DNA from 4 places in the Pseudomonas sp. TS_SC_3 genome. Region 4 is predicted to be linked to each of the others. Evidence: riboswitches for the same ligand, from Rfam matches in the RefSeq annotation. Region 4 holds a riboswitch; each other region holds the start of a gene.
The links. A riboswitch is a leader RNA that binds a small molecule or an ion and turns the genes downstream of it on or off. The one in region 4 is predicted to bind cobalamin.
Positions count from the first base shown of each region.

Region 1 (4,750 bases), 2.0 Mb from region 4:
CACGATGCCGGCGGCGCACAGCACGATCAGCGGCGTACCGGCGCGGTAGAGCGCGCGCAGGGTGTCGCCGAAGTCTTCATATACCCGTTCAACGTCAGTCACTCGGCTGCCCAGGCCATGAATTTCGACCTGTGGATAAAGTGCCTGGATACGCCGCGCGCAAGGCAGGGCGGAGGGGCCGAGGATGATAATGGCGGGAGAGCGGTTCATGCGGATTCCATCTGTGCCGTGTGTATGTTGGGTAGGGTGGATGACGCTTTTTTCATCCACCATCGCGGTTGGTGGATGGGTGAAGCGCCATCCACCCTACGGGTCTGTCGCGGCTAAAGCCCCTCCCACGGGTTGTTTGCAGTTTGCTAACCGCGCCATTTCTCGCCGGGGATGACGATCATCGAGAAGTACGGCGAAGACATTGGCTCCACTTCATCCAGTGGGACGATGCGTTGGTTGCCCATGGTGGCGCGTTCGACGTAGTGGGCGCGCTGGTCGATGCCCAGCTCCTGCAGCACGCGGCGGACTTTCTCGAAGTTGCGCCCGAGCTTCATCACCACGGCGGCTTCGGCGCTGTGCAGGCGCTGCTTGAGTTCGTCTTCGGGGAGTACGCCGGAGAGCACGCTCAGGCTCTGGTTGCGGTACACCAGCGGGGTGCCGAGCACCGAGGCGCAACCGAGCATGGAGCACACGCCGGGCACCACTTCTACGTCGTAACGGTCTGCCAGGCGGTCGTGCAGGTACATATAGGAGCCGTAGAAGAACGGGTCGCCTTCGCAGATCACCGCCACGTCATGGCCGGCGTCGAGCCGGGCGGCGATCTGCACCGCGCAGGTGTCGTAGAAGTCGCTGATCACATCTTCATAGCTGAGTGGCGCGGCGAGTTTTTCCGTGGTCACCGGGTACACCAGCGGCATGCGTACCTGCGCGTCGGTGAGGTGCTGTTCGATAATGCCGAAGGCGTTGCCACCGTGACCTTTGTTGGCTTTAGCCTTGGCCACAAAGTAGCCGACCACCGCTGCCGACTGCAGCAAACGCAGGGCTTTGAGAGTGATCAGCTCCGGGTCGCCGGGGCCGACGCCGATGCCGAGTAGACGGCCTTTTTGCACGCTCATCACTCCACCTCCGTGGCCAGGGCGTTGACCGCTGCCACCGCCATGGCGCTACCGCCACGGCGGCCGCGCACGATCACATAGGGCACGCCACGGCTGTCGGCAGCGAGGGCGTCCTTGGATTCCGCCGCGCCGATAAAGCCCACCGGCATGCCGATAATCAGCGCCGGTTTCGGTGCGCCGGCGTCGAGCATTTCCAGCAGGTAAAACAGTGCGGTGGGGGCGTTGCCGATCACCACCACGCTGCCTTGCAGATGCTTGCGCCAATGTTCCAATGCGACTGCCGAACGGGTATTGCCCAGGACGCGGGCCTGCTCAATCACGCCGTCGTTATGCAGGGTGCAGATCACCGGGTTGTTGGCGGCCAGGCGCGGGCGGGTGATGCCTTCGGCGACCATCCGCGCATCGCAGAGAATCGCCGCGCCCTTGGCCAATGCGGCGCGGCCGGCAGCGCCGGCGCCTGGGGAGAAGCGCAGGTCCTGCACCACATCGACCATGCCGCAGGCGTGGATAACCCGCACGGCGAGCTTTTCCAGATCAGCCGGAATGGCACTGAGGTCAGCCTCGGCGCGGATGGTGGCGAAGGACTGGCGGTAGATTTCCTGGCCGTCGCGGATGTACTCAAGCATCGTTGTTTCCTGTTGCGCAGTGGGTGGCGAACCAGTCGCCTGCCTCGTCGATCGTTATGGCGTCGGCCAATAGCTGGCCGAAACCCGGCTGCTGTGGCGTGCGTTGGTAGAGCTGGTAATGCCCGGCGCTGCTGGCCAGCAGGGTAAAAGGCGCGGTATGCGCGGCGGCGCAGGAGCGCGGGCAGGCACTTAGATGTACTTGCGGCCGCGCTGTGTTGGCGCGCAGGTGCTTGGCGAGCAACAAGGCGTCGGCTTTGCTGTCGGCCAGGCCCTTGGCGCAGGCGGCTGAGCCGGTGCAGGCGATCAGATTGCTAAGTGGTTCCTGCGCATCGATCAGCAGGCCGAGTTCGGCCAGTTTGTGCAGCAGGTTGTCTGCCGATGGCTTGGGGATATTCGGCAGCAACAGGCCCTGCCAGGGCGTCAGGCGCAGGCTGGCATCGCCATGGTGCTCAGCCAGCTCGGCCAGTGCTTTGAGTTGCGCGGCGTCGATCCGGCCCAGGCGCGCGGCGGCGGCAACCATGCACAGGCCGCTTTGCTGCTGTGGATAAATACCTATCGGCGCGTGCTCGCTGACCGGCGAGCGTTGCCAATCGGCTGGCGCCGCTTGTACGGCAAAGGGCAGGCGCGTTTGCAGTTGTTGCAGCAGTTGGCTAGCTGGAATCACGCTAAGCAGTTGGCGCATACGGCTGTGTGCGTTGCCGGCCAGTTCGATAAACAGCCTGAGCAGTTGTTCCACCAGCGGCACGATTTGCTCAACGTTGACCACGCCCAGCGGCTGATCACCGGGGCAGCCAGCCAGGCCAAAGGCCAAGCGAGCCGGCGAGCCGGGCAGGGCGCTAAGCCAGATATCGTGGGGGTGTTCGAGCATCGCCAAGGCTTCGCCGCCGTCCAGCTGCAGGGCGAACTTGGCCGACAGCCCATGCAGCGCCGGGGTGTTCTGCAGCAGCTCAAGCAACGCGGCGGCCAGTGGGCGGGTGTCGAGCAGGGCCTGCGGATCGAGGCCGGCGGCGGGGCTGAGCAGCAGGTTGCGCACGTCATCAGCCGCGGGGTTGCTGGGGCCAAGCTCGGCGGCGAGCAGGCGCTCGATCAGATCGGCCTGCTGGCCTGGCAACACGCCACGAATTTGCAGATTGCTGCGGTTGGTCAGCTCCAGCACGCCGCTGGCGCAGCGCTCGGCAGCCTCGGCGATGGCGCGTGCCTGTTGGCTGCTGAGTACGCCGCCGGCCAGCTTGACCCGGCAGATGCCGCCGTCCAACGCCTGAACGATACGCAGCAGGCCGGGGCACGCACTAGGGCGTGGGTCGGGCAGGTCGGCGGAGGTTAGACGGTCGCGCAAACGGTTCACCAGCAACAAAGACGCGGCGACCGAACCAGCGAAACCCGCCCACAGGGGATTTCATGGCATCGGTACACCCCGCCCGATGTTGGCACTCGCGACTAGCGTCGTCGGCAGGTCTCCTGGCTGACAGGTCATCATCTGGCGCGGCCTTCCCGGTTTCCCAGTGGCGCAGTGGCGGCAGACTCGCTGTTTACAGTTGCGGGGGCAGCTCGGTCACGATCAGCGGATCGCTCCGGATTCCCTCTTAGGCCCCTCGCACCATGGCGGTGGGCACCGACGAAGCCTGTATTATGCCCGCTTTGTTTGATGCGCTGACACCCTAGCTTGTCGGGCGGGGGCAGAGGAGTGGGTATGACGGCCTGGTTAACCCTGGTGGGCATTGGTGAAGACGGTTACGCCGGGCTGGGTGAGGCAGCGCGCCAGGCGCTGGGCGAGGCGCAGTGGATTGTTGGCAGCCCACGGCAGCTGGCGCTGTTGCCTAGCGATCTGCCAGGGCAGCACGAACGCTGGCCCAGCCCCTTTAGCCTGGAGCCGGTAATGGCGCGGCGCGGGATGCCGGTGTGCGTGCTGGCCAGCGGCGACCCGCTGTTCTATGGCGTGGGCGCGAGCCTGGCGCGGCAGCTGCCGGCAGAGGAATTGCAGGTGTTCTCTTCGCCCTCATCCGTCTCACTGGCTGTTGCTCGCCTGGGTTGGCCACTGCAGGACGTGACGGTGCTGTCGCTTGTGGCGCGGCCGTTGGCGGCGCTGCAGGCGCAGATTTTCCCCGGCGCGCGGCTGCTGCTGTTGAGTAATGACGGTGACAGTCCGGCGGCGGTGGCCGAGCTGCTGCGTGAACGCGGTTTTGGTCCCAGCCGTTTGACCGTTTTGGAACATTTGGGCGGCGATCAGGAACGGCGCATCGATGGTCTGGCCAGCGACTGGGCCGTGCCGCGCGCTGCCGATCTCAATCTGCTGGCCATCGACTGCGTGGCGGGCGCCGATGCACGCCTACTGCCGCTGACGCCGGGGTTGCGCGACGACCTGTATCGGCACGACGGCCAACTGACCAAGCGCGATGTGCGCGCCATCACCCTGGCGCGTCTGGCGCCGCAGCCCGGTGAGCTGCTCTGGGATGTTGGTGCCGGCTGCGGTTCCATCGGCATCGAATGGATGCGCGCGCACCCTAGTTGTCGGGCGCTGGCCATTGAGGCCGATGCCGGTCGTCAGGCGCATATTCAGTACAACCGCGATGCCCTCGGCGTGCCGGGTCTGCAACTGATCGCCGGCCGTGCGCCCGAGGCATTGAGCGGATTGGCCGCGCCGGATGCGATTTTTATCGGCGGCGGGGTGACCATCCCTGGCGTGCTGGAGCAGTGCTGGACCAGCCTGAAACCGGGCGGTCGTCTGGTGGCCAATGCGGTGACCCTGCAAAGCGAAGCGGCGCTGGTGGCCTGGCGCGAGCAGGTGGGTGGCGAGCTGACCCGCATCAGCGTGGCCCAGGTGCAGCCGCTGGGCGGTTTCGACACCTGGCGCAGCGCCTTGCCGATCACCCTGCTGGAGGTCCGCAAGCCATGAGCCCGCGCATCTTGCTGCTCGGCGGCACCACCGAGGCCTTGCGTCTGGCGCGCCGCCTTGGCCCTGAAAGCATCTACAGCCTGGCCGGGTTGGGCCGGGTGCCGGATGACTTGCCCTGTCAGGTG
Region 1 is NZ_CM149586.1:3,479,657-3,484,406, reverse strand. Features, by position in the region: gene cobJ (precorrin-3B C(17)-methyltransferase) at 1-210, opposite strand, end outside; gene AC0J6G_RS16380 (precorrin-2 C(20)-methyltransferase) at 357-1,109, opposite strand; gene AC0J6G_RS16375 (precorrin-8X methylmutase) at 1,106-1,732, opposite strand; gene cobG (precorrin-3B synthase) at 1,725-3,068, opposite strand; cobalamin riboswitch at 3,164-3,364, opposite strand; gene cbiE (precorrin-6y C5,15-methyltransferase (decarboxylating) subunit CbiE) at 3,423-4,625, shown strand; gene AC0J6G_RS16360 (cobalt-precorrin-6A reductase) at 4,622-4,750, shown strand, end outside.
Region 1: it holds a riboswitch for cobalamin, as region 4 does, so the genes downstream of both, cobG (precorrin-3B synthase) here and cobO (cob(I)yrinic acid a,c-diamide adenosyltransferase) in region 4, are expected to answer to the same signal.

Region 2 (4,750 bases), 1.4 Mb from region 4:
CACACCAACTGTGCGGCACCGTTAAACCGACGATTGTTGGCAGCAACGGCGGTTTTGCCGACCGCCTGCGCAGCCACTGGGCCTGGGCCATCCCGCTGCCGGACGGCCTCGACCCAGCATTGGTCGGCCCGCTGTTTTGCGCCGGCTCCACGGTGTTCAGCCCGCTGCTGGATTTCAACGTAAAGCCCACTGATAAAGTCGGCGTGGTCGGCATCGGCGGCCTTGGCCACCTGGCGCTGGGCTTTCTCAATGCCTGGGGCTGCGACGTCACCGCCTTCACCTCGTCGTTGAACAAACAGGAAGAAGCCAAACGCTTGGGCGCACACAAGGTGGTGGCCTCCACCGACAGCGCGGCACTGAAAGCGATCGCCGGCAGCCTGGATTTCCTTCTGGTAACCGCCAGCGCGGACCTCGACTGGACAGCCATGATCGGCACCCTCGGCGGCAAAGGCCGGCTGCATTTTGTCGGCATTGTGCCGAGCGCCATTCCCGTGCACGTGTTCAACCTGATCCCGAAACAGAAGAGCCTCTCCGGCTCGCCCGTCGGCTCACCGGCGAATATGGCGAAAATGCTCGAATTCTGCGCCCGCCATCAGATCGTGCCGCAGGTCGAGCACTTCCCCATGAGCAACGTCAACGAGGCCATCGACCACCTGCGCAGCGGTAAAGCGCGCTACCGCGTGGTGCTCGATGCGCGTAAATAAGCGGAGCTGAACTAAAAAAGCCCGAGGCATAAACCTCGGGCTTTTTTATGCAAAACACCACGCTAGCGGAACGGCGGCTCGTCAAAGCTGCGCAGCTTGCGTGAATGCAGCGAGTTGAGCTGGTTGCGCATCAGGTCGAGCGCGGTGATGCCGATCTGCAGGTGCTGGGTCACCGCCCGCTCATAAAATGCACCCGCCGCGCCGGGGAGTTTGATCTCGCTGTGCAGCGGCTTATCCGAGACACAAAGCAAGGTGCCGTAGGGCACCCGCAGGCGATAGCCTTGCGCGGCAATGGTGCCGCTTTCCATGTCCACCGCCACCGCGCGGGACAGGTTAATCAGCGGGCGTTCCTGCGCCCAGCGCAGCTCCCAATTGCGGTCGTCATAGGTCAACACGGTGCCGGTGCGCAGGCGTTTTCTCAGTTCGTCACCGTCTTCACCGGTAACCTGCCGCGCGGCGGCCTGCAAGGCTTGCTGCACTTCGGCCAGGGCCGGCAGCGGAATATGCGGCGGCAACACGCGATCAAGAATACCGTCGCGGCGCATGTAGGCGTGGGCCAGCACATAGTCGCCAATGGTCTGCGACTGACGCAGCCCCCCGCAGTGGCCGATCATCAGCCAGCAATGCGGGCGCAGCACGGCCAGGTGGTCGGTGATGTTCTTCGCGTTGGACGGGCCGACGCCGATATTGACCAAGGTAATGCCGTGGCCGTCATCCGCCTGCAGGTGGTAGGCCGGCATTTGGTAACGGTGCCAGATGACGTTCTCGATGATCGCCTGCATCTCGCCTTCGGCCATGCCGCGCTCAATCACCACGTTGCCCGGCAGCACCATGCGGGTAAACCGCGACTCCCCCACCAGCATGTCCAGGCCGTGACGGATGAACTGGTCAACGTAGCGGTGGTAGTTGGTCAGCAGAATCCAGGGCTGCACATGCCGCCAGTCGCTGCCGGTGTAATGCACCAGACGGCGCAAAGAGAAGTCCACCCGCGCGGCGTCAAACAGCGCCAGCGGCAGCGGGTCGGTGTGTTCCCAGTCGCACAGACCGTCGGCAATGCCGTCAGTGGCGGCGGATAGATCGGTGCTGGGGAATACCCGCGCCAGTTCCGCTGCCGTCACCCCGGAACCGGCTAATTCATCGCCCTGCTCGACCACGTAGGGATAGGGAATATTTTGCTGACTGACGCCCACCTCAACGCGCACGGTGAAATCGTTCATCAGTGGGCGCAGCTGCTCCAGCAGGTACTTACGAAACGCCGCCGGATGAGTGACGGTCACGCTGTAGGTGCCTGGCACTTGCACTTTGGCGTAGGCGCGAACGGTGGTTGGCACTTCGCCCTGACACAGGTAGGTCAGGCGTAATTCGGGGTAACGGAACTGACTCTGCTCGGCAGCATCGGGTTTGACCCGCTCTTTCAAGTAACGCTTGAGCGCAGCACTCAAGCCGCTGGTTGCGTGCAGATGCAATGCGGCCAGACGATCCACCGCCTCTTCAGCGCTATTAGCGACAACAAAGTCATCAGAATACGTATTCACAAGGCACCTTCCAGGCTGATCGCAATCGGCCCTATCTTGCCCTGAGCCGCCGCATTGGCGATAGCGCGGCGTGGTCTAAACAGGACATTTGAGCAATGCCGAAGGATGATCAGGCAACGCTTGCAGCGTCATGCCCGAACGGCGAGAGCGCCTAAAAAGCGAGGGCGACAACAGCGCTGTCGCGCCGGGAGGTGCTGGCTGGCAGCAGTAGCAGGTAAGGGGCGCAGGGGATTAGCCACCTGCGCCCGACGGACGCTGCAGAAACCGCAGCGGGCGACTGCAGCTTGCAGCCGACTCGTTAGGCCGGCTGGTGCAGACGCGCATTGAACAACGGGCCACGGCTATAAGCCGAGAACGCTTTGGCAGCAGCCAGCACACCCAGATCAACCAGCGGTTCAAGCAAAATCACGCTCATGTAGGCCAGGCCGAAACTGCCCACGGCCGCCAGGTTGTCGCTGGAGAAGCCGTTGCCATAAACCGCCCAGAAAGCCACCCAGGCAACAATACCGCCCTGATAGGCCGTCGACAGCGCCAGCGCCTGCTTATAGGAGAGGTCCACATAGGCGGTACCCGGCGCAATGATGCGCTTGGCCAGCAGGCTGATAGCCCACAGCGGCACCAACAGCGTGGTGACGTTCATGCCGTACTGCGGCAGGTCAAACTGAGCGAAGAGCAGCCCCTGCAACAACAACCCCACAGCCAGGCCGATCGCCGTGGCACCCGCGCCGAACAGCAGCAGCAGGGTTGAGCCGAGGATCAGGTGCACCTCGGAAACCCCCACCGCATGATGCGGAAAGACCTCGAAGAAGCAGAACACCAGTGCGGTGGTGAGCAGGCTGCGCAGCGCCAGGGCAGCGACACCGCCGTTGCTGCGAATGCTATCAAGGGCAAGCTTGGCGGTAAGGCCAAAGGCGCCTGCGGCGGTTGCATAACTGAGGAAGAGTTTGGCGCCCGTAACGACTTCTGGTTCGATGTGCATAAAGATTCCTGTACCGCGCCCACCGCGCGATGATCTGGATTGAGGGATTGGGCATCAGTGCCCGGCGTCGATGGCAGGTCTCCTGGCTCACGGTTTGACGCGTCGCCCGCCTTCCCAGCCTTACGGCCAGTGGCATCGGGGCGTCGCTCACCGTTTACAGTTGCGGGGGCAGCCATGGCTTCGGTACCGGTTGCAGTACCCACCATGTTCCCTTTTCATCCACTCGCGTAACACGCTGCGGAACCATCGGCGGCCACCTTACCCGCCAGCAGCGAGAAATGACAGAGCCCGGCGCAGAGGCCGGGCTCAAGGCTCAAGCGCAACGCAGGCCCGTCAGCCCGTGTCGGCAACGCAAACGCCCTAGATCAAATGCGGCGTGCTGCGTGCAACCAGCGCGTCGGCATCGATACCGCGCGGCAAGGTGCCGTAGACCCGTCCGCCCTGCCCGCCCAGGCGGCTGACGATAAAGGCGTCGCTTACCACCGAGTTACCGGCCTCCAGCAGCAGCTTGGCTTGCAGCGCCAGGGCTACGTCTTCGGTGAGCTGGCGGGCGCGGTACTGGATATCGGCGGTGTCGCAGAAATCCGCCTGTAGCTTGGCGATATGCGCCTTGAGGCGCGCATCGCCATGACCGTCGCCCAACTCGCTAAACAACGCATCGAGCACGCCCGGCTCCTTGGACAGCGCGCGCAGCACGTCCAGGCATTGCACGTTGCCTGAGCCTTCCCAGGTCGAGTTGACCGGTGCTTCGCGGTACAGACGCGGCAGGATGGTCTCCTCGACATACCCGGCGCCACCCATGCATTCGGCGGCTTCATTGATCATCGCCGGCGCCCGTTTGCAGATCCAATATTTGCCTACGGCGGTGACCAGACGGGCGAACTTGTCCTCCTGCTCGTCAAGCGGGTTGTCCAGCGCCTTGCCCATGCGCAGGGTCAGCGCTAGGGCCGCTTCGCTTTCCAGGGCCAGGTCGGCCAGTACGTTCTGCATCAGCGGCTGTTCGCTGAGTACCCGGCCGCCCACCTGTCGATGGGCGCAGTGGTGCGCGGCCTGAGTCAGGGCCTGACGCATCAATGCGCTGGAGCCGATCATGCAGTCGAAGCGGGTCAGCGCGACCATCTCGATAATGGTCGGCACGCCACGGCCCTCCTCGCCGACCATCCAGGCCAGCGCGCCGCGAAACTCCACTTCACTGGAGGCGTTCGACCAGTTGCCCAGCTTGTTTTTCAGGCTCTGGATATAGAACTCGTTGCGCGTGCCGTCCGGGCGGTGGCGTGGCAGCAGAAAGCAGGTCAGGCCTTTGGTGGTGTAGGCCAGGGTCAGGAAGGCATCGCACATCGGCGCCGAGCAGAACCACTTGTGACCGATCAGTTCATAAGCTTGACCGGGACCACCCAAACCCACCGGGTAGGCACGGGTGGTGTTGGCGCGCACATCGGTGCCGCCCTGCTTCTCGGTCATGGCCATGCCGATGGTCGCGCCGGTTTTCTGCTCAATCGGCAGATTGCGCGGGTCGTACTGGGTGGAAAGAA
Region 2 is NZ_CM149586.1:2,761,642-2,766,391, forward strand. Features, by position in the region: gene ahr (NADPH-dependent aldehyde reductase Ahr) at 1-704, shown strand, start outside; gene amn (AMP nucleosidase) at 767-2,239, opposite strand; gene AC0J6G_RS13270 (energy-coupling factor ABC transporter permease) at 2,538-3,218, opposite strand; cobalamin riboswitch at 3,274-3,481, opposite strand; gene AC0J6G_RS13275 (acyl-CoA dehydrogenase family protein) at 3,579-4,750, opposite strand, start outside.
Region 2: it holds a riboswitch for cobalamin, as region 4 does, so the genes downstream of both, AC0J6G_RS13270 (energy-coupling factor ABC transporter permease) here and cobO (cob(I)yrinic acid a,c-diamide adenosyltransferase) in region 4, are expected to answer to the same signal.

Region 3 (4,750 bases), 1.3 Mb from region 4:
GAGCGATGAAGCCGAGGCCGTGCGCGTGGCCAAGCAGTACCTGAGCTACTTCCAGGGCGCGCTCAGCGAGTGGAACTGCGCGGATCAGCGCGAGCTGCGCCACTTAATCCCAGAAAACCGCCTGCGCGTGTATGACATCCGCCAGGTGATCGCCACCCTCGCCGACACGGATTCGATGCTGGAACTGCGCCGCCAGTTCGCGCCTGGCTTGATCACCACCTTTATCCGCATCGAAGGCAAACCGTTCGGCTTGCTCGCCAATAACCCCGCGCACCTCGGCGGGGCCATCGATGCGGTGGCCGGCGACAAGGCTGCGCGCTTTATGCAACTGTGCGACGCCTTTGATATTCCGCTGCTGTCGCTGTGCGACACCCCTGGCTTTATGGTCGGCCCGCAGGCGGAGCAACAGGCCACGGTGCGCCATGTCTCGCGCATGTTTGTCGCGGCCGCCAGCCTGACGGTGCCGTTCTTTACCGTGGTGCTGCGCAAGGGTTACGGCCTCGGCGCCCAGGCCATGGCCGCCGGTAGCTTCCACTCGCCGCTGTTTACCATCGCCTGGCCCAGCGCCGAGTTTGGCGCCATGGGCTTGGAAGGTGCGGTGCGCCTGGGTTTTGCCAAGGAGCTGGCCGCCGGGGAAGAGCCCGCCGCGCGCCAGCAGCTGTTCGACAAGCTGGTGGCCAAGGCTTACCAGAATGGCAAGGGCATCAATATGGCCAGCTTTCTCGAGATTGATGCCGTGATCGACCCGCTGGAAACCCGCGCCTGGCTGCTACGCGGGCTGAATGCCACACCCAGGCCGGCAGCGCGTGAAGGTAAAAAGCGCTCAATCGATACCTGGTAGCCCAGTGGTCGTCGCGCGGGTGCACGCGGGGCCACATTGAATGAGACTTTCCGGATTAGATCCGGGCTACAGGTGCGCTGAGCCGAAGCATGTTTGGGCAGTTTCCGGCGCTTCGGGTAAACTGCCGCATCTTTTGCTCCCATAACGATCTGCCCGATGCCGACGACCTTCCACGAGATTCCCCGTGAGCGCCCGCTGACGCCACTTCTAGACCGCGCCAATACGCCGGATGAACTGCGTCGCCTGGGCGAAACCGAGCTGGAAACCCTGGCCGACGAACTGCGCCAGTACCTGCTGTATACGGTCGGGCAGACCGGCGGGCACTTCGGCGCAGGCCTCGGCGTGATTGAGCTGACCGTCGCGCTGCACTACGTCTTCGACACCCCGGATGATCGCCTGGTGTGGGATGTCGGCCATCAGGCTTACCCCCATAAGATTCTCACCGGTCGCCGCGAGCAAATGGGCAGCCTGCGCCAAAAAGATGGTATCGCCGCCTTCCCCCGCCGCAGCGAGAGCGAGTACGACACCTTTGGCGTCGGCCACTCCAGCACCAGCATCAGTGCAGCACTGGGCATGGCCATTGCGGCGCGTATGCAGGGCAGCAAGCGCAAATCGGTGGCAGTGATCGGCGACGGCGCGCTGACAGCCGGCATGGCCTTTGAGGCGCTCAATCACGCCAGTGACGTCAAAGCCAATATGCTGGTGGTGCTCAACGACAACGACATGTCGATCTCAAAAAATGTCGGCGGTCTGTCCACCTACCTGGCGAAGATCCTCTCCAGCCGCACCTATGCCAACATGCGTGAAGGCAGTAAAAAAGTGCTGTCCAAGCTGCCCGGTGCCTGGGAAATTGCACGTAAAACTGAAGAACATGCCAAGGGCATGCTGGTCTCCGGCACTCTATTTGAGGAGCTCGGCTGGAACTACATCGGCCCAATCGACGGCCATGACCTGCCCAGCCTGCTTGCCACCCTGCGCAATATGCGTGACCTCGAGGGCCCGCAGTTCCTGCACGTCGTCACCAAAAAGGGTAAGGGCTTCGCCCCGGCCGAGGCCGACCCGATTGGCTATCACGCGATCACCAAGCTGGAGCCCATCAACGCGCCGCCCGTGGCCAAGCAGCCAAGCGGCCCGAAATACTCCAGCGTCTTCGGCCAATGGCTGTGCGACATGGCCGCGCAAGACCCGCGCCTGGTCGGTATTACCCCGGCGATGAAAGAAGGCTCGGACCTGGTGGCCTTTAGCGAACGTTACCCCGAGCGCTATTTCGATGTGGCCATCGCCGAGCAGCACGCCGTGACCCTGGCCGCCGGCATGGCCTGTGATGGGGTTAAGCCGGTGGTGGCGATTTATTCGACTTTCCTCCAGCGCGCCTATGACCAGCTGATCCACGATGTAGCCGTGCAGCACCTTGACGTGCTGTTCGCCATCGACCGCGCCGGCTTGGTTGGCGAAGACGGCCCGACCCACGCCGGCAGCTTTGATATTTCCTACCTGCGCTGCATCCCCGGCATGTTGGTAATGACGCCGAGTGACGAAAACGAACTGCGCCGTATGCTCACCACCGGCCACCTCTACAATGGCCCGGCCGCCGTGCGCTACCCGCGCGGCACAGGCCCCAATGCTGCCATCGAGCCTGGCCTGGAGCCGCTGGAAATTGGCCAAGGCATCCGCCGCCGCCAGGGCCAGACAGTTGCCCTGCTGGTGTTCGGCGTACAACTGAGCGAAGCGCTCAAGGTCGGCGAAGCGCTCAACGCCACCGTGGTCGACATGCGTTTCGTCAAACCGCTGGATGAAGCTCTGGTACGTGAACTGGCCGCCAGCCACGACTTGCTGGTCAGCATCGAAGAGAACAGCGTGATGGGCGGCGCCGGCAGTGCGGTCAGCGAGTTCCTCGCCCGCGAGAACATCCTCAAACCGCTGCTGCACCTGGGCCTGCCTGATTATTACGTTGAGCACGCCAAGCCCACGCAGATGCTCGCTGAATGCGGGCTGGACGCCGCCGGTATCGAAGCGGCCATACGCGCCCGGCTCGCCACTCGCCCTGCATGAGTACCGCTCATCCAGCGCTGAACATCGCTTGCTTGTAGTTCATCCCCCCGCGCATTAAGGTGCGCGGCGTTTTACTTCCGCCAAGGTGCGCCTCTTTATCCGTAAAGCGGCGTTAAACGGGAAGCCGGTGCGCTCATTAAGAGCCATCCCGGCGCTGCCCCCGCAACGGTAATCGACCGCAGAGTCAATCTGCATGCAACCTCTGAAAGCCACTGGCGTAAGCCGGGAAGGCGAGGCTGCACATGTCGAGAGCCCGGAGACCGGCCTTAGCGGATGTGACTGGTGCTGCGGAGGGCATCACCGTCAAGCTCAGGCTGCCCTTGCGTGCGCCCGTTCTTGCACCTGCCCTCCTCAAAAGTCTTCCGACCTTTTGAGGATTGTTTAAATGAAATTGTCCCGTCTTGCTCTGGCTTTGGCACTTACGCCGAGTTTTGCCTCGGCTGCCACTGATACCAGCAGCTATGAATTACCGCCGCTGGTGATCACCCGCGCCACTCCATTGCAAACCCCTGCCCCCGCTAGCGTGCGAGTAATTGATCGTGAAAAAATCGAGGCAAGCGCAGCCAGCTCGCTGGTCGACGTTTTGCGTGGTGAGGCTGGATTGCAAGTACGCGACGTGATCGGAGATGGCAGCCGAGCCACTTTCAGCCTGCGCGGTTTTGGTGAAAACGCGGTGAATAACACCCTAATCCTTGTCGACGGTCGGCGCCTAAATCAGCCCGCACTCGCTGGAGCAGACTTGAGCAGCGTACCGCTGAGCAATATCGAGCGAATTGAAATTATCCGTGGCGCGGGCAGCGTGCTGTATGGCGACCAGGCCGTGGGCGGAGTTATCAACATCATCACTCGCCAACCCAAAGCCAGCGAAGCCTATATTGAGACCAGCCGCGGCAGCCATGACCTAGAAGCCCTCCGCGGCCATCTATCGCAGGTATTAGGCGGTGGTTTCTCCACCTTTCTCAGTGGTGAGTCGCGCACCGCCGACAATTACCGCGACCATAACAACGCCAGCTACAGTAACGCTTTCGCCCGCTTGCGCTATGACCACGACAGCGGCCATGCCCTCTACGAATACCAGACGGTAGACGATGAGTTGCTCTACCCCGGCAGCATCAACAAAAGCCAGCGCCACGTCGACCGTAAGCAAAGCACCTCAAGCGACTGGTTTGACAGCAAGACCCAGCTGCACCGTATCGCACTGCAACAGCAGCTACACGATAACCTTAACGCCAACCTCGATTACAGCCATAGCGATCAGGATGGCGTTGGCTCATCCTGGGGCAGCCGCTACCGCCAGGCTACTCGGGTGGGAAGCATTAGCCCACGCTTCTCAGGGCACCTCGACAGCGTCCTCGGCCGCAGTGAGTGGCTGCTGGGCCATGACCATATCAATAACGACTATGAAAATAGCCTGACCAGCACCGAGTTCCGCCAAACCCAACGCGATTGGTACGGCCAGTGGGTACAGCCGCTGAGCAGCAGCCTCAGCCTCAGTGCAGGCTACCGTGAGAGCCAAGCCGAAGATCGCAAGCGCGGCTCGGGCAAGTCGCATACCGATAACCAGGGCAGCAGTAGCCTTGGCCTCAGCTGGCAGGCGGCCGAGCACACGCGCTTGTTTATCAAGCGTGAAGACGTTCTGCGCTGGGCCAACGTCGATGAAAACGGCTATGTACTCCCGGGCATCGATTACCTCAAGCCGCAGACCGGTTTGTCCTGGGAAGCCGGAGCCGAATGGCAAGACAGCAGGCAGCGCTATCAGGCCAGCCTGTATCGCCTCGATCTGGAAGACGAGCTGATGTACGACTCTCAGGCCAATGCAGGCCAGGGGGCCAACATCAACTTGGACAAGACCCGCCG
Region 3 is NZ_CM149586.1:81,221-85,970, reverse strand. Features, by position in the region: gene AC0J6G_RS00505 (carboxyl transferase domain-containing protein) at 1-841, shown strand, start outside; gene dxs (1-deoxy-D-xylulose-5-phosphate synthase) at 998-2,893, shown strand; cobalamin riboswitch at 2,960-3,176, shown strand; gene AC0J6G_RS00495 (TonB-dependent receptor) at 3,279-4,750, shown strand, end outside.
Region 3: it holds a riboswitch for cobalamin, as region 4 does, so the genes downstream of both, AC0J6G_RS00495 (TonB-dependent receptor) here and cobO (cob(I)yrinic acid a,c-diamide adenosyltransferase) in region 4, are expected to answer to the same signal.

Region 4 (4,750 bases):
TCTCAGGAGTTGGCAAGCAACCCCTGATAGCCGTGGTTTGTAGAGGGAGTCCGCATGACCAACCGAACGCTCAACCTTGATTGCGCCCTGTACCAGTACCTGCTGGATGTCTCCCTGCGTGAAACCCCGCTGCTCAAACGCCTGCGTGAGGAAACCGCGCAGCTGAGCACGGCGCGTTGGCAAATTGCCCCCGAGCAGGGGCAGTTTATGGCCTTGCTAGTACAACTGATGGGCGCTAAGCGAATTGTCGAAGTCGGCACCTTTACCGGCTACAGCGCCATTTGCATGGCCCAGGCCATGGGTGAAGATGGCCGGCTGATTTGCTGTGACATCCCCGGCGAATACAACGCCACGGCCGAGCGTTACTGGCGCGAGGCGGGGTTGAATGCGCGTATCGAGCAGCGCTTGGCCCCGGCGCTGGAAACCCTGGCGGCGCTGGAGGCAGAAGGCCTGGCAGGCACCCTTGATCTGCTGTTTATCGATGCCGACAAGGCCAATTACCCGGCCTACCTTGAGCATGCCCTGCGCTTGGTGCGCCAGGGCGGGTTGATTCTGTTCGATAACACCTTGTGGAGTGGTCGTGTGCTCGAGACAAGCCCCGAGAGCGCCGACACGCGTGCGATCCAGGCGCTCAACCTGGCGTTGCGTGATGATCCACGCATTGACTTGTCCCTGTTGCCACTGGGCGATGGCCTGAGCCTGTGCCGTAAACGCTGAACCCTTATGCCCGAACCGATTCGCCTGCCTGAACAACCCGATGCCTGTGAGCTTTGCGCCCGCGCGGCGGTTCTGACGCGTCATCACCTGATTCCCAAAGCGCTGCACAACAAGGTCTTTGTGCAGAAACGCTTCGGTAAAAGTGAACGCATCAGTGCCACGCTCTGGGTTTGCCGCGCCTGCCACAACCAGATCCACCGGTTGTTCAGCGAAAAAGAACTGGCGCTGACCTATAACAATCGTGACAGCCTGCTCAGCGACGAACGCTTGCGTACCTTTGTCGAATGGCTGGCCAGTAAGCCAGCGGGCTTTATGCCCAAGCACTGATGCGTCGCGTTGTGGGCGGAAGGGCGGCTGCCTGCAGCGCATTCGTTTGACGCTTAATCGCGAACTCTCTACCCTTCGCGGCTTGTAGCAGGTGCCCCCGACGCTGTGCGTGCGCGGGGTGAAACTGGGAAGTCGGTGCGCTGTGCGTTTTACGCCAGCCATTCCGACGCTGCCCCCGCAACGGTAAGTGAGTTAAACGCCGCAAATGCCACTGTGCTCAAGCATGGGAAGGTGCGGTTCAGAGCCCTGTCGGCAGGTTCTGAGGACCTAAGGGTTCGCTCACAAGCCCGGAGACCGGCCTGCTGCAGTCCACGGCATCGCGGAGGGCGATGGCTGGCGTGGGTTTTGCGTGCGCGCGCCCGCGCTTTTTCTACCTCCGCATGCTTTTTTCAGCCCAATCGCCCTGTGGCGGTGGAGCAGTGCGATGACTGAATCGATTGAACGTGACGCCCGGCATAAGGCGCGCATGGCCCGCAAGAAAGCCCTTATCGACGAGAAAATCGCCCAAGCCCAGGACGAATATGGCCTGTTACTGGTGCACAGCGGCAATGGCAAGGGCAAAAGCAGCAGCGCTTTTGGCATGGTTGCCCGCGCGCTGGGCCACGGTCTCAAGGTCGGCGTGGTGCAATTTATCAAGGGCGCAGCCAGCACCGGTGAAGAAGCTTTCTTCCGCCGTTTTCCCGATGAGGTCAGCTACCACGTGATGGGCGAGGGCTTTACCTGGGAAACCCAGGACCGCCAACGCGATATCGACAAGGCCTGCGAAGCCTGGGCGGTGGCGGCGCAGCTGCTCAACGACCCGGCCATCGGCCTGGTGGTGCTCGATGAGCTGAACATTGCGTTGAAATACGGCTACCTGGAACTTGACGCGGTTCTTGCTGATATTGAAGCGCGGCCGCTGCTGCAGCATGTGGTGGTAACCGGTCGAGGTGCGCTCCCGGGGATGATCGACGCGGCAGATACCGTCACCGAGATGAGCCTGGTCAAGCACGCGTTCAAGGCCGGGGTGAAGGCGCAGAAAGGAATCGAGTTTTAATGAATCAGTCCTTTGCGCGGTCATGCCCAGCGCTACTGATCGCCGCACCGGCTTCCGGCCAGGGCAAAACCACGGTCACCGCTGCCTTGGCGCGCTTGCACTCGCGCCAAGGCAAGCGGGTGCGGGTGTTCAAGTGCGGCCCCGACTTTCTCGACCCGATGATTCTCGCCCGCGCGAGCGGCGCGCCGGTGTATCAGCTTGACCTGTGGATGGTCGGCACAGCGGAAAGCCGCCGCTTGCTGTGGGAGGCCGCCGGTGAGGCTGATCTAATTTTGATTGAAGGGGTCATGGGCTTGTTCGACGGCACGCCATCGGCGGCCGACCTGGCCCGGCACTTTGGCGTGCCGGTGCTGGCGGTGATCGACGGCTCAGCCATGGCGCAGACCTTTGGCGCTATGGCCCATGGTCTGGCAACGTTTCAGCCCGATTTGCCGTTTTCCGGCGTACTCGGTAACCGGGTCGGCAGCGTGCGGCATGGCGAGATATTGCGCGATGCACTGCCAGCCTCGATCCGGTGGTATGGCGCCTTGCCGCGCAGCGCCGAAGTCGGCTTACCCAGCCGGCATTTGGGCCTGGTGCAGGCGGGCGAGTTGGTTGACCTGGATGCCCGCCTGGACGCCGCCGCCGATGCGTTGGCCGCCAGCGCGGATACCGATTTGCCGCCGCCCGTCAGCTTTGCCGCACCGGAACAGGCGCGACCGACAGCGTTGCTTAAAGGGGTGCGGATCGGCGTGGCGCGCGACAGCGCGTTTGCCTTTCTCTATCAGGCTAATCTCGACCTGCTACGCGAGCTGGGCGCTGATTTGCAGTTCTTTTCACCGCTCAACGATGAGCAGTTGCCGGATGTCGACAGCCTGTACCTGCCTGGCGGTTATCCGGAGTTGCACCTGGCCCGCCTTGAAGCCAACCAACTGATGGCCGCATCGATTCATGCCCATTATGAAGCCGGTAAACCGATCCACGCCGAGTGCGGCGGCATGCTTTATCTGCTCGACAAACTGACCGACAAGCAGGGCGTCAGTGGGCAGATGCTTGGCTTGTTAAGCGGCGAGGCGACTCTGCAACCACGCATGACCGCCATGGCCTTGCAGCAGGCCGAGCTGCCGGAAGGGCTGCTGCGCGGTCACAGCTTCCATTACTCGGCGCTCAGCAGCGAGCTGCAACCACTGACCCGTGGCGAATGCCCGAATTACAAGCGCACCCGTGAGGCGGTCTATCGCCAGGGCCGGCTGACGGCTTCTTATATCCACTTTTATTTGCCGTCCGATCCGGCTGCCGCCGCCGCGCTATTCCACCCCGGAGCATCGCTATGAGTGAGCACGCCTTCAGCCCGGCGGAGCGCGCTGCGGTGTATCGCGCCATCGCCGAGCGCCGTGATATGCGTCATTTCAGCGGCGGTGAAGTGGCCCCTGAGCTGCTTGCGCGCTTATTGGAAGCGGCGCACCAGGCTCCCAGCGTCGGCTTGATGCAGCCCTGGCGGTTTATCCGCATCACTCGCCCGGCTCTACGTGAGTCGATTCACGGCCTGGTCGAAGAGGAACGTGTGCGTACTGCCGAGGCGTTGGGCGAGCGCAGTGATGAATTTATGCGGCTGAAAGTCGAGGGCATCCGCGACTGTGCCGAGCTGTTGGTGGTGGCCCTGATGGAGGGGCGCGAGGCCCACGTCTTTGGCCGGCGCACTTTGCCTGAAATGGACCAGGCATCCCTGGCCTGCGCCATCCAAAACCTCTGGCTGGCGGCCCGCGCCGAGGGTTTAGGGCTTGGCTGGGTTTCGCTATTCGAACCGCAAGCGCTGGCGGATTTACTCGGCATGCCAGCTGGCAGCAAACCGCTGGCAGTGCTATGCCTGGGGCCTGTTGAAGCGTTTTATGACGCACCAATGTTGGTGCAAGAAGGTTGGGCCACGCCGCGGCCACTGAGTGAACTGTTGTTTGAAAACCACTGGGGCAACACATGAGCCTGGTTCTGAGCACCTGTGCGGGGGTTGCTCTGGATGCAGCCTTTGGTGAGTCCAAGGGGTGGCACCCGTTAGTGGCGTTTGGGCAGTTGGCTGAGCGCATTGAGCAGCGGTTCAACCCAGCGGGGGGCGGTTGGCGCAGCCACGGCGTTAGCGCCTGGTTCCTGGCGGTATTGCCGCTGACACTGCTGACCTGGCTGCTGTCGCAGATCAGCGGGTTGGGCTGGGCGGTGGAGATTGTTGCGCTGTATGCGGCGCTCGGGTTGCGCAGTCTGGGTGAGCACGCCATGCCAGTGGCCCAGGCGCTGCGTTTGGGAGATTTGCGCCTGGCCCGTGAGCGCGTCGGTTATATGGTCAGCCGCAATACTGCGCAGTTGGATGCCACCGGGGTAGCCCGCGCGGGCACTGAATCGGTGCTGGAAAACGGCAGCGATGCGGTATTTGCCGCCATGTTCTGGTTTGTGATTGCCGGTGCGCCGGGTGTGGTGCTGTATCGCCTGAGTAATACCCTGGATGCCATGTGGGGCTACCGCAACGAGCGCTTTGAGCGCTTCGGCTGGGCCGCTGCGAAGATCGATGATGGGCTTAATTACCTGCCCGCCCGATTGGTTGCCCTGACGTATGCGCTGCTCGGCAAAACCGCCTTGGCGCTGCGCTGCTGGCGCACGCAAGCACCTGTGTGGGACAGCCCGAACGCGGGGCCGGTCATGGCC
Region 4 is NZ_CM149586.1:1,406,044-1,410,793, forward strand. Features, by position in the region: gene AC0J6G_RS06865 (C40 family peptidase) at 1-27, shown strand, start outside; gene AC0J6G_RS06870 (O-methyltransferase) at 55-717, shown strand; gene AC0J6G_RS06875 (hypothetical protein) at 724-1,044, shown strand; cobalamin riboswitch at 1,117-1,361, shown strand; gene cobO (cob(I)yrinic acid a,c-diamide adenosyltransferase) at 1,469-2,080, shown strand; gene AC0J6G_RS06885 (cobyrinate a,c-diamide synthase) at 2,080-3,393, shown strand; gene bluB (5,6-dimethylbenzimidazole synthase) at 3,384-4,037, shown strand; gene cbiB (adenosylcobinamide-phosphate synthase CbiB) at 4,034-4,750, shown strand, end outside.